Regions from separate parts of the Kluyvera fluvialis genome, predicted to be linked through region 3. Evidence: riboswitches for the same ligand, from Rfam matches in the RefSeq annotation. Region 3 holds a riboswitch; each other region holds the start of a gene.
The links. Region 3 has a riboswitch for thiamine pyrophosphate ahead of thiB (thiamine ABC transporter substrate binding subunit). Riboswitches for the same ligand answer to the same signal wherever they lie in the genome.
Positions count from the first base shown of each region.

Region 1: linked by a shared signal. The riboswitch ahead of thiC (phosphomethylpyrimidine synthase ThiC) and the one ahead of thiB (thiamine ABC transporter substrate binding subunit) in region 3 are both predicted to bind thiamine pyrophosphate.
Region 2: linked by a shared signal. The riboswitch ahead of thiM (hydroxyethylthiazole kinase) and the one ahead of thiB (thiamine ABC transporter substrate binding subunit) in region 3 are both predicted to bind thiamine pyrophosphate.

Region 1 is NZ_AP046142.1:4,629,245-4,632,505, reverse strand. Features, by position in the region: gene thiC (phosphomethylpyrimidine synthase ThiC) at 1-1,381, opposite strand, end outside; TPP riboswitch at 1,469-1,578, opposite strand; gene rsd (sigma D regulator) at 1,632-2,117, opposite strand; gene nudC (NAD(+) diphosphatase) at 2,216-2,989, shown strand; gene hemE (uroporphyrinogen decarboxylase) at 3,033-3,261, shown strand, end outside.
Region 2 is NZ_AP046142.1:1,822,642-1,825,902, reverse strand. Features, by position in the region: gene thiD (bifunctional hydroxymethylpyrimidine kinase/phosphomethylpyrimidine kinase) at 49-849, opposite strand; gene thiM (hydroxyethylthiazole kinase) at 846-1,631, opposite strand; TPP riboswitch at 1,666-1,763, opposite strand; gene AC6I4B_RS08715 (glycerophosphodiester phosphodiesterase family protein) at 1,869-2,753, opposite strand; gene AC6I4B_RS08710 (BglG family transcription antiterminator) at 2,938-3,261, opposite strand, start outside.
Region 3 is NZ_AP046142.1:4,092,658-4,095,918, forward strand. Features, by position in the region: gene sgrR (HTH-type transcriptional regulator SgrR) at 1-1,449, shown strand, start outside; TPP riboswitch at 1,486-1,619, shown strand; gene thiB (thiamine ABC transporter substrate binding subunit) at 1,650-2,633, shown strand; gene thiP (thiamine/thiamine pyrophosphate ABC transporter permease ThiP) at 2,609-3,261, shown strand, end outside.

The DNA.
Region 1 (3,261 bases), 540 kb from region 3:
AAAACGGCGCTTCGTGGCAGTGTTCCAGCTCTTCAGTCATGTTGCGCTGGATCATATGCATCGGCACGTGGCCTGGGCCTTCAATCATCACCTGCACGTCATATTCCCAGGCAATTTTGGTCAGCTCGCCCAGAGTATGCAGCTCGGAGAACTGCGCTTCGTCGTTGGCATCTTGAATAGAGCCAGGGCGCAGACCATCGCCCAGTGACAGTGACACGTCGTAGGCCGCGCAAATTTCGCAGATTTCGCGGAAGTGCTGGTAGAGGAAATTCTCTTGATGATGAGAAAGGCACCACTTCGCCATAATCGACCCGCCGCGCGAGACAATGCCCGTCAGGCGTTTGGCGGTCATTGGCACGTAGCGCAACAGGACGCCCGCGTGGATAGTAAAGTAGTCCACGCCCTGTTCGGCCTGCTCCAGCAATGTGTCGCGAAAGGCTTCCCAGGTAAGGTTTTCGGCTATTCCGTTAACCTTCTCCAGCGCCTGGTAGATGGGAACTGTGCCGATAGGCACTGGGCTGTTACGCAAAATCCACTCGCGGGTTTCGTGAATATAGCGACCGGTGGAGAGATCCATCACCGTATCCGCTCCCCAGCGGGTAGACCACACCAGTTTTTCCACCTCTTCTTCGATGGAGGACGTCACCGCCGAGTTACCAATGTTGGCGTTGACCTTCACCAGGAAGTTGCGCCCGATGATCATCGGTTCTGATTCCGGGTGGTTGATGTTGGCCGGGATAATCGCGCGTCCGGCGGCGACTTCATTGCGCACAAATTCTGGCGTGATGTTTTCCGGCAGACGAGCGCCAAAGCCAACGCCCGGATGCTGGTGGCGCAACACTTCGCTGCGGATGCGTTCGCGGCCCATGTTTTCGCGAATGGCGATGAACTCCATTTCCGGCGTCACTATCCCCTGACGGGCATAGTGCAACTGCGTTACGCGCTTGCCTGCTTTGGCGCGCTTTGGCGTTAACAGGCCGGTGAAGCGCAGCTCGTCCAGCCCATCGTCGGCCAGGCGCTCTCTGGTATAGGCGGAGCTACGGTCGTCTAACTCTTCGCTGTCGTTACGCGCGATAATCCACGGCTGGCGCAGTTTTTCCAGACCCTGCTGGACGTTAATTGCCACCTCGGCGTCACCGTAAGGTCCAGAGGTGTCGTACACCGGCACGGCCTCGTTTTCTTCATACTGCGGTTCGTCTTTCGTGCCGCCAATCAGCGTCGGGCTAAGCTGGATTTCGCGCATTGGAATACGGATATCTGGCTGTGAACCGCTAATGTAAATGCGTTTGGAGTTGGGAAAGGCAGTCCCTTCCAGCGTGTCGATAAAATGTTGGGCCTGGGCGCGCTGTTCGCGACGAGATGGTTTAGTGGTGGCAGACATAGCTCATTCCAAAAAAAGTAAGGATATGGCTTGTCAGACGACGGATTGAGTAATGGATGTGCGCCGCCCGTAAAGGCAGCAGCATAAAGCTGAATTACTCTTGTTCCCTTCGCAGGTATTAGCCTGATCAGGTTCCGCGGATCCCGAATTAACGGTCTCAGCCTACGCTTTCACGTAAGGCACTCCGACAAGAAGCAACCTCTGATGATTAGAGGTAATGAATGTAAACTACTCGTTAACGCAGCAAATCTCAAGCCGTGCTTTTCATCTCGCCCTGATCGAGTGCCTCGAAGGCCAGCATGATCAGTTGGTCTTCTAAGAGGAAGCGCGCTTCCAGCGCTTCACCGATATCAGACAGCGCCTGTTGGAAATCGAAACCATTATCCTGGTCGATAGCATTTTCCAGAGTGGAATCGTAGTAATCCATAATCAACTGGGTATTGGCATCCAACTGCGGCCAGATTTTGCTGGCGTTTAAAAGCGGGCTGTTGCCTTCCATTTTATGGATAATGCGTTCATAAATACTGAAATGACCGGCAGAAAGGTAGTCAACCAGACGCTGACAAAAGTCATCAAGCGCTTTCTCATTAAGACGCATAAACGATTCTTTGCCAGGCTTAAGGCCAACCAAATTGTAGTAAGCCACGAGCAGGTGCTTACGAATGTTCAGCCAGCGGTCTACCAGTCGATGGTGTCCTTTAACGCGCTCTGTCAGGCTCTCTAACTGGTTTAACATAGGTTGACCCCCGCATCAGTGTGGTTTTAATCTGCTCACATCAATATGTAAATATTATGTTAATAACATGCCTGTGAAGCAAAGGTAGCGCAAGAGATATGGATCGTATAATTGAAAAATCGGATCGCGGCTGGTGGATAGTCAGCCACGAACAAAAATTATGGTTGCCCGCTGGTGAATTGCCATATGGCGAAGCGGTAAATTTCGATCTTGTGGGTCAGCGCGCACTCCAGATTGGCGAATGGGATGGTGCTCCGGTATGGCTGGTACAGCAACAGCGCCGCCACGACATGGGCTCGGTACGCCAGGTGCTTGACCTGGACGTTGGCCTGTTTCAACTGGCTGGGCGCGGCGTGCAGCTAGCGGAGTTTTACCGTTCGCATAAATACTGTGGCTACTGCGGGCACACTATGCACCCGAGCAAAACCGAATGGGCGATGCTGTGCAGCCACTGCCGTGAACGCTATTACCCGCAAATTGCGCCCTGCATTATTGTCGCCATTCGCCGTAACGACGCGATTCTTCTTGCGCAGCATGTTCGCCACCGCAACGGTGTTCACACCGTGCTGGCGGGCTTTGTTGAAGTGGGCGAAACCTTAGAACAGGCGGTGGCGCGCGAAGTGATGGAAGAGAGCGGCATTAAGGTGAAAAACCTGCGCTATGTCACTTCGCAGCCGTGGCCGTTCCCGCAATCGTTGATGACGGCGTTTATGGCGGAATACGACAGCGGCGAGATAGTTATCGACCCGAAAGAATTGCTGGAAGCGAACTGGTATCGCTACGACAACTTGCCGCTCCTGCCGCCGCCGGGCACAGTGGCGCGCCGGTTGATTGAAGACACCGTGGCAATCTGTCGGGCAGAGTACGAATGACAGACATGTTACACTGGCGTGAAATAGCTCAAGGAATGGAAAAATGACCGAACTGAAAAACGATCGTTATCTGCGCGCGCTGCTGCGCCAGCCTGTTGATGTCACCCCGGTATGGATGATGCGCCAGGCGGGCCGCTATTTGCCGGAGTACAAAGCCACCCGCGCTCAGGCGGGGGATTTTATGTCGCTGTGCAAAAATGCCGAGCTGGCCTGTGAAGTGACATTACAGCCGCTGCGCCGCTACCCGCTTGATGCCGCGATTCTGTTCTCGG
Region 2 (3,261 bases), 2.3 Mb from region 3:
TCCTGGCGATGAGTCCTGAGCCAGTATAAGTGGCGAACCCCCTGAAAACTACCACCACTCATGAAAGTGGTGAACTGGCCCAATACCTTCGCCAACTTCCAGAGTGTCGGCCTGTGCCAGCGCCTTAGAGAGCCAGGCTTTTGCCAGCGGCACGGTTTCTTGCCAGTTGGCATGACGCGGCCTGATCGCCGCCAGCGCCGCCGACAATGTGCAGCCCGTGCCGTGAGTGTTTTTGGTCATCACCCGTGGCGCGGTGAAGCGCATTTCCCCTTCGGCACTAAACAGCCAGTCCGGACTTTCGGCATCATCAAGGTGGCCGCCTTTCATCAACACCGCTTCACAACCTAACGCCCGTAACGCCCGCCCTTGTTCGAGCATTTCCCGCTCGTTGCGTGCGTGCGAGGTATCGAGCAATGCCGCCGCTTCCGGCAGATTTGGCGTAATCAACGAAACCTGTGGCAGCAGCCGTTGGCGCAGCGTTGCTACCGCCGAGGCAGACAACAGCGGATCACCGCTTTTCGCCAGCATCACGGTATCCAGCACCACATTTTGAATGCGATAACGCTGAAGGCGCTCTGCCACCGCTTCCACAATGTCGGTTTCCGCCAGCATACCGATTTTGGTGGTGTCGATACGCACATCGCTGAACACAGAATCTAACTGTGCGGCGACAAAATCAGGTTCAATGCGGTAAACAGACTGAACGCCACGGGTATTTTGCGCTACCAGCGCGGTCATCACCGAACAGCCGTAAGCCCCCAGCGCCGAGAATGTTTTCAGGTCTGCCTGCACGCCAGCGCCGCCGCTAGGGTCGGTTCCGGCGATGGTCAATGCGTTAATCCGTTTCATGCGCTGACCTCCGGGTTCAGGGTGTACAACGCATCGAGGAATGCCGCAACAAAACTCCCCGGCCCGCGTCCGTTGGCGGCCTGTTGCCCAGCGAGCTTCATCAGGGCGCAAGCCGCCGCGACGTTTTCCAGCCGCTTGCCCGGCAATGCACAGCTTGCCGCCACCACGGCGGATAAAGCGCAACCTGTGCCGACAACGCGCGTCATCAGCGGGTCGCCGCCTTGCGCCATCAGCGTATGTTGGCCATCGGTGATGTAATCCACCTCGCCGGTAACGGCCACTATCGCCCCGCTTTCCCGCGCTAACGCCTGCGCCGCAGGAAGCGCCGCCGCAGCCGTATCGGTCGTGTCTACGCCGCGCCCACCGTGGCTCATTCCCGCTAATGCCATAATCTCTGACGCATTGCCCCGAATTGCCGCTGGGCGTAACGACAGCAGCTCACGGCAAAAATCACTGCGCAATGTCAGTGCCCCCACGGCAACGGGATCAAGCGTCCACGGTGTATTAGCGCGATTGGCGCTTTCGACGGCAGCCCGCATCGCCTGCGCGCGCGGCTGCGTTAACGTGCCGACGTTAATCAGCAACGCGCTGGCAATTGTGGAAAACTGTGCGGCTTCGCCCGCATCAATCACCATCGCGGGTGATGCGCCAAGCGCCAGCAAAACATTAGCGGTAAAGGTCTGCACGACATCGTTAGTCATACAGTGAACCAGCGGGGAGTGTTGGTGCAGAAGATGTAGGGTGTGCGCGTATTGCGCGGGACTCAGCAGGTCAGCTTGCATAGTTTGCTCCTGCCATAACGCGAAGAAGCAATGACCAGACGGCCTCAGACTTCCCTACGCTGGCATTATCCAGATCAGGTGGTACGGGTATTTCTCAGCCTTCATTTAAGAAGAGCACCCCGAGTCATTTAGATAGAATATCTATACTTTTTGCCAGCTTAGGGGAAGATGCTTGTTGACGCAAGCCCTTCCCAATATCAATTGCTAAGTTAAATCAGGGAAGAGATCAACGTCGCTCTAGTGGTCAGCAATACTCTTAAATTTAGCTGGGGAGTCAACCACAACACCGTCAGCACCGAGGGATTTAGCCTGTCGGTAGTCTTTCACATTATTGATGCCAAACAAAATGACTTTGTTTCCCTTATTCTTGCGAAAACAATCAAATGCTTCGCGGTCCCAGCTCATAAATGATTTAGAAGTCCCCTCTCCGATGGTAAATAATTCCATAACACGCACTTCACGCCGGTATTCAAAACCGTACCATGCTGGTTTACTGTTCTGTGCTTCCAAAGCGCACTCATGATTCATCGTAACATTTGCCAACATGGTGCGAGTGATATCACGGCCCGCAAAGCGAGGAATATCTGCAGGCAAGGCATCCAAATATTGATCGTTCGTGGAGTACACCCTAACCCTGTTCAGACTGTTGGTTTTGCGTAATGTCTTTGCGAGGAGAGATGCAAATTTCTGTGGTGAGGCATCAGGCGATTTTATATCTAAAAAGAAAAATGTCGTTGGCCATTTTTTTAATGCCGCCTCCAGCGAAGGCACCGAAATGCCTTTCCCTCTAAGAGGATAATCAGGTGGGGAATAGTTATATGCTGCATCAGCTTTTTTCAGTGCACTGAACGTTTGCGACGACACCGGGCCAGTCAGGTTGGTCAGTTTCGATAAATCAGATGGGCGATACAGCACAATCACATTATCTTTACTCTGTTGCAGGGTAACCCACATCGCATCAGCACCATTACTTATCGATTTCTGAATGGCATATTGCGTGTTCTCCGGGGCATCGGCAGTGCCTCCTCGGTGAGCAATAATGGAGGGTGTATTGGCTAACACAGCGGTGGATAAAGTGGAAAAAAAGATCGAGACTGCCAGTATTTTTGATTTACGTAACATATAATATCCTTCTGTTATCAATGAAGGGTTATTATTTTCACCGTGATGCTATATTTATGAATACCTCTTTTACTGTATTTAGCCTCGAGTAATATTTTTTTCCTGACGTTCAAATTTTTACGCCGCGATACCCTCAGCCATCCCGCTAAGGCCGCAGTGCGTTGAAAAAAACAGCGCCGTTCGGCTATAGAAAATACTTGTGCGAAAGCGTTATGAAATCCACATAATTTTTACATTGGCTTAATGCATTAATAACATCATCATCGAGAATATTCGTGAGGTAGTCATAAATAAGCATACTATCCACAAAAGCATCCTCACTGATTGCCAGCATAAAAACCAGCTTCACGCGTTTACCCACATCCCACTCAATGCCGTCAGGAAAAACAGCGACAGTCACCATCGTACTCAAGGCCACCAGCCCAAGCGGATGCGGGATGGCTATTTTATCATCCAGCAGCGTAGAGGCTCGTGTTTCACGCTCCAGCACAGAATCTAAATAGTGCTC
Region 3 (3,261 bases):
CTCTACACCGGGCTGGCGCTCCAGCAACAGCGGGCAGAAGATTTACTTGAACAAGACAAAATCGAGCAGTTAGTACAACTGGTCGGCGATAAATCCACCGTTCGCCAAATGCTGGTTTCACATCTGGGGCGCAGCTTTCGCCAGGGGCGGCACATTTTGCGCGTGCTTTACTACCGCCCAATGCAAAACCTGCTGCCCGGCACGGCGATGCGCCGCTCAGAAACGCACATTGCGCGGCAGATTTTCAGCGCCCTCACCCGCATAAATGAGGAAAACGGGGAACTGGAAGCGGATATTGCGCACCATTGGCAGGAAATTTCCCCGTGTCACTGGCGTTTTTATTTACGCCCAGGTATTCATTTCCACAATGGTCGCGAGCTGGAAATGGACGATATCATCCGTTCCCTGCAACGGATTAACACGCTGCCGATGTATACCCATATTACGCGTATCGTCTCGCCCACCGCCTGGACTCTGGATATCCACCTCTCACAGCCAGACCGCTGGCTACCGTGGCTGCTGGGGCATACCTCGGCAATGATCCTGCCGCAAGAGTGGCAAACGCTGTCGAATTTTGCGCGCCAGCCTATTGGCACGGGGCCGTATGCGGTGGTTCGCAATAACCAAAACCAGCTAAAGATTCATGCGTTTGAGGAGTATTTCGGCTATCGGGCGTTAATTGATGAAGTGAATGTATGGGTATTGCCCGACGTCGCCGACGAGTTGAGCTGTGGCCTGACCTTACAAGGCACGACGGAAAGCGAGCAGGCGGTAGAAAGCCGCCTGGAAGAAGGCTGTTACTACCTGCTGTTCGACGCCCGCTCCCCGCGCGGCGCAAACCCACAGGTGCGCCAGTGGCTGAGCCATATTCTGGCTCCCGCCAACCTGCTGTACCATGCCAGCGAGCAGTATCAACAATACTGGTTCCCGGCCTACGGCCTGCTGCCGCGCTGGCATCACGCTCGTAGCAAAGCCTGTGAAAAACCGGCGGGGCTGGAGAGCGTCACCCTCGGCTTCTACCGCGACCACGTCGAGCACAAAGTGATTGCCCGCCTGATGGAACAACTGCTGGCGGAACATCAGGTCAAACTGGAAGTGAATGAAATCGACTACCAGGAATGGCACGCCGGCAACATCATCAGTGATCTGTGGCTCAACAGCGCCAACTTTACCCTGCCGCTCAACTTCTCGCTCTTTGCCCATCTGTGCGAAACGCCGTTGATCCAGAACTGTATTCCTCGTGACTGGCAGGCCGATATTAATCAGTGGCATTCCGGCGAGCTGGATCTCCCGGCATGGAGCCAGCAATTGCTGGAACAACAGGCCATTGTGCCGCTCATCCACCATTGGTTGCGCATTCAGGGGCAGCGCAGTATGCGCGGGGTGCGCATGAACACGCTGGGCTGGTTTGATTTTAAATCCGCCTGGTTTGCGCCACCCGATCCGTAACCTTTTGCGATTATTCACATAAACATTACAATAGCGGCGTTCTCAACGGGGTGCTGATTAACAGACACAACATCATGCGAATTTCACACGATGACGCGTCTGGGCTGAGAAAATACCCGTCGAACCTGATCCGGATAACGCCGGCGAAGGGATTTGAGGCTGACTCAAAATCCTTTGCCACCCATTTACTGAGGTGCAAAGTGTTCAAAAAATTACTTCCCCTGCTGCTGCTGATTGCCGCGCCAGCATTTGCAAAACCCGTCCTCACTGTCTACACCTACGACTCATTTGCCGCCGACTGGGGTCCAGGCCCAACGGTGAAAAAAGCGTTTGAAGCCGACTGCAACTGCGAACTGAAATTTGTCGCGCTGGAAGACGGCGTTTCGCTGCTCAACCGTCTGCGTATGGAAGGCAAAAACAGCAAAGCCGACGTGGTGCTGGGGCTGGATAACAACCTGCTGCAAGCGGCAACCGACACCGGGCTATTTGCCAAAAGCGGCGTACCAACCGACGCGGTGAGCATCCCCGGCGGCTGGAAAAACGAGACCTTTGTGCCGTTCGACTACGGTTATTTCGCTTTTGTGTACGACAAAAATAAACTCAAAAACCCGCCGGAAAGCCTGAAAGAACTGGTCGAGAGCGACCAAAAATGGCGCGTTATCTATCAAGACCCACGCACCAGTACCCCGGGATTAGGGCTGCTGATGTGGATGCAAAAAGTCTACGGCGATAACGCACCGCAAGCCTGGCAAAAACTGGCGGCAAAAACCGTTACCGTCACCAAAGGCTGGAGCGAAGCCTACGGCCTGTTCCTGAAAGGGGAAAGCGACCTGGTGCTGAGCTACACCACCTCTCCGGCTTATCACATCATCGACGAAAAGAAAGATAACTACGCGGCAGCGTCGTTTGCAGAAGGCCACTATTTGCAGGTAGAAGTCGCCGCGCGCACGGCGGCCAGCAAACAGCCGGAACTGGCGCAAAAATTCCTCCAGTTTATGGTTTCGCCTGCGTTCCAGAGCGCAATTCCAACCGGCAACTGGATGTATCCGGTCACTCAGGTGACACTGCCAGAAGGCTTTAACGGCCTGGTGAAACCGCAAACCGCGCTGGAATTTACCCCACAGCAAGTCGCTGCCGAACGTCAAAACTGGATTAATGCATGGCTTCGCGCCGCCAGCCGCTAATCGCCCGCTGGCTGTATCCGGGGCTGACGGCGACCACGCTGATGGTTGCCGTCGCCCTGGCGGCTTTTTTGTCGCTGTGGCTTAACGCGCCGGAAACCTCCTGGACGACGCTGCTTAGCGATAGCTATCTGTGGCATGTGGTGCGCTTCTCTTTCTGGCAGGCGTTTTTATCGGCACTGCTGTCGGTACTGCCCGCGATTTTCCTCGCCAGAGCGCTTTACCGACGGCGCTTTCCAGGCCGCCAACTGCTGCTGCGCCTGTGCGCAATGACACTGATTCTACCGGTGCTGGTTGCCGTGTTTGGCATTCTCAGTGTTTATGGTCGTCAGGGCTGGCTGGCACAACTGTGCCAATGGTTTGGCGGGCAGTGGCATTTTTCCCCCTATGGCCTGCAAGGTATTTTGCTGGCGCATGTGTTTTTCAATATGCCGATGGCAACCCGTCTGCTGCTTCAGGCGCTGGAGCAAATTCCCGGCGAGCAGCGCCAGCTTGCCGCCCAACTCGGGATGCGCGGCTATCCGTTCTTCCGCTTTGTAGAGTGGCCGTGGCTACGGCGGCAAATTCTGCCTATCGCCACGCTGATTTTTATGCTGTGCTTTGCCAGTTTCGCCACCGTGCTGTCTCTGGG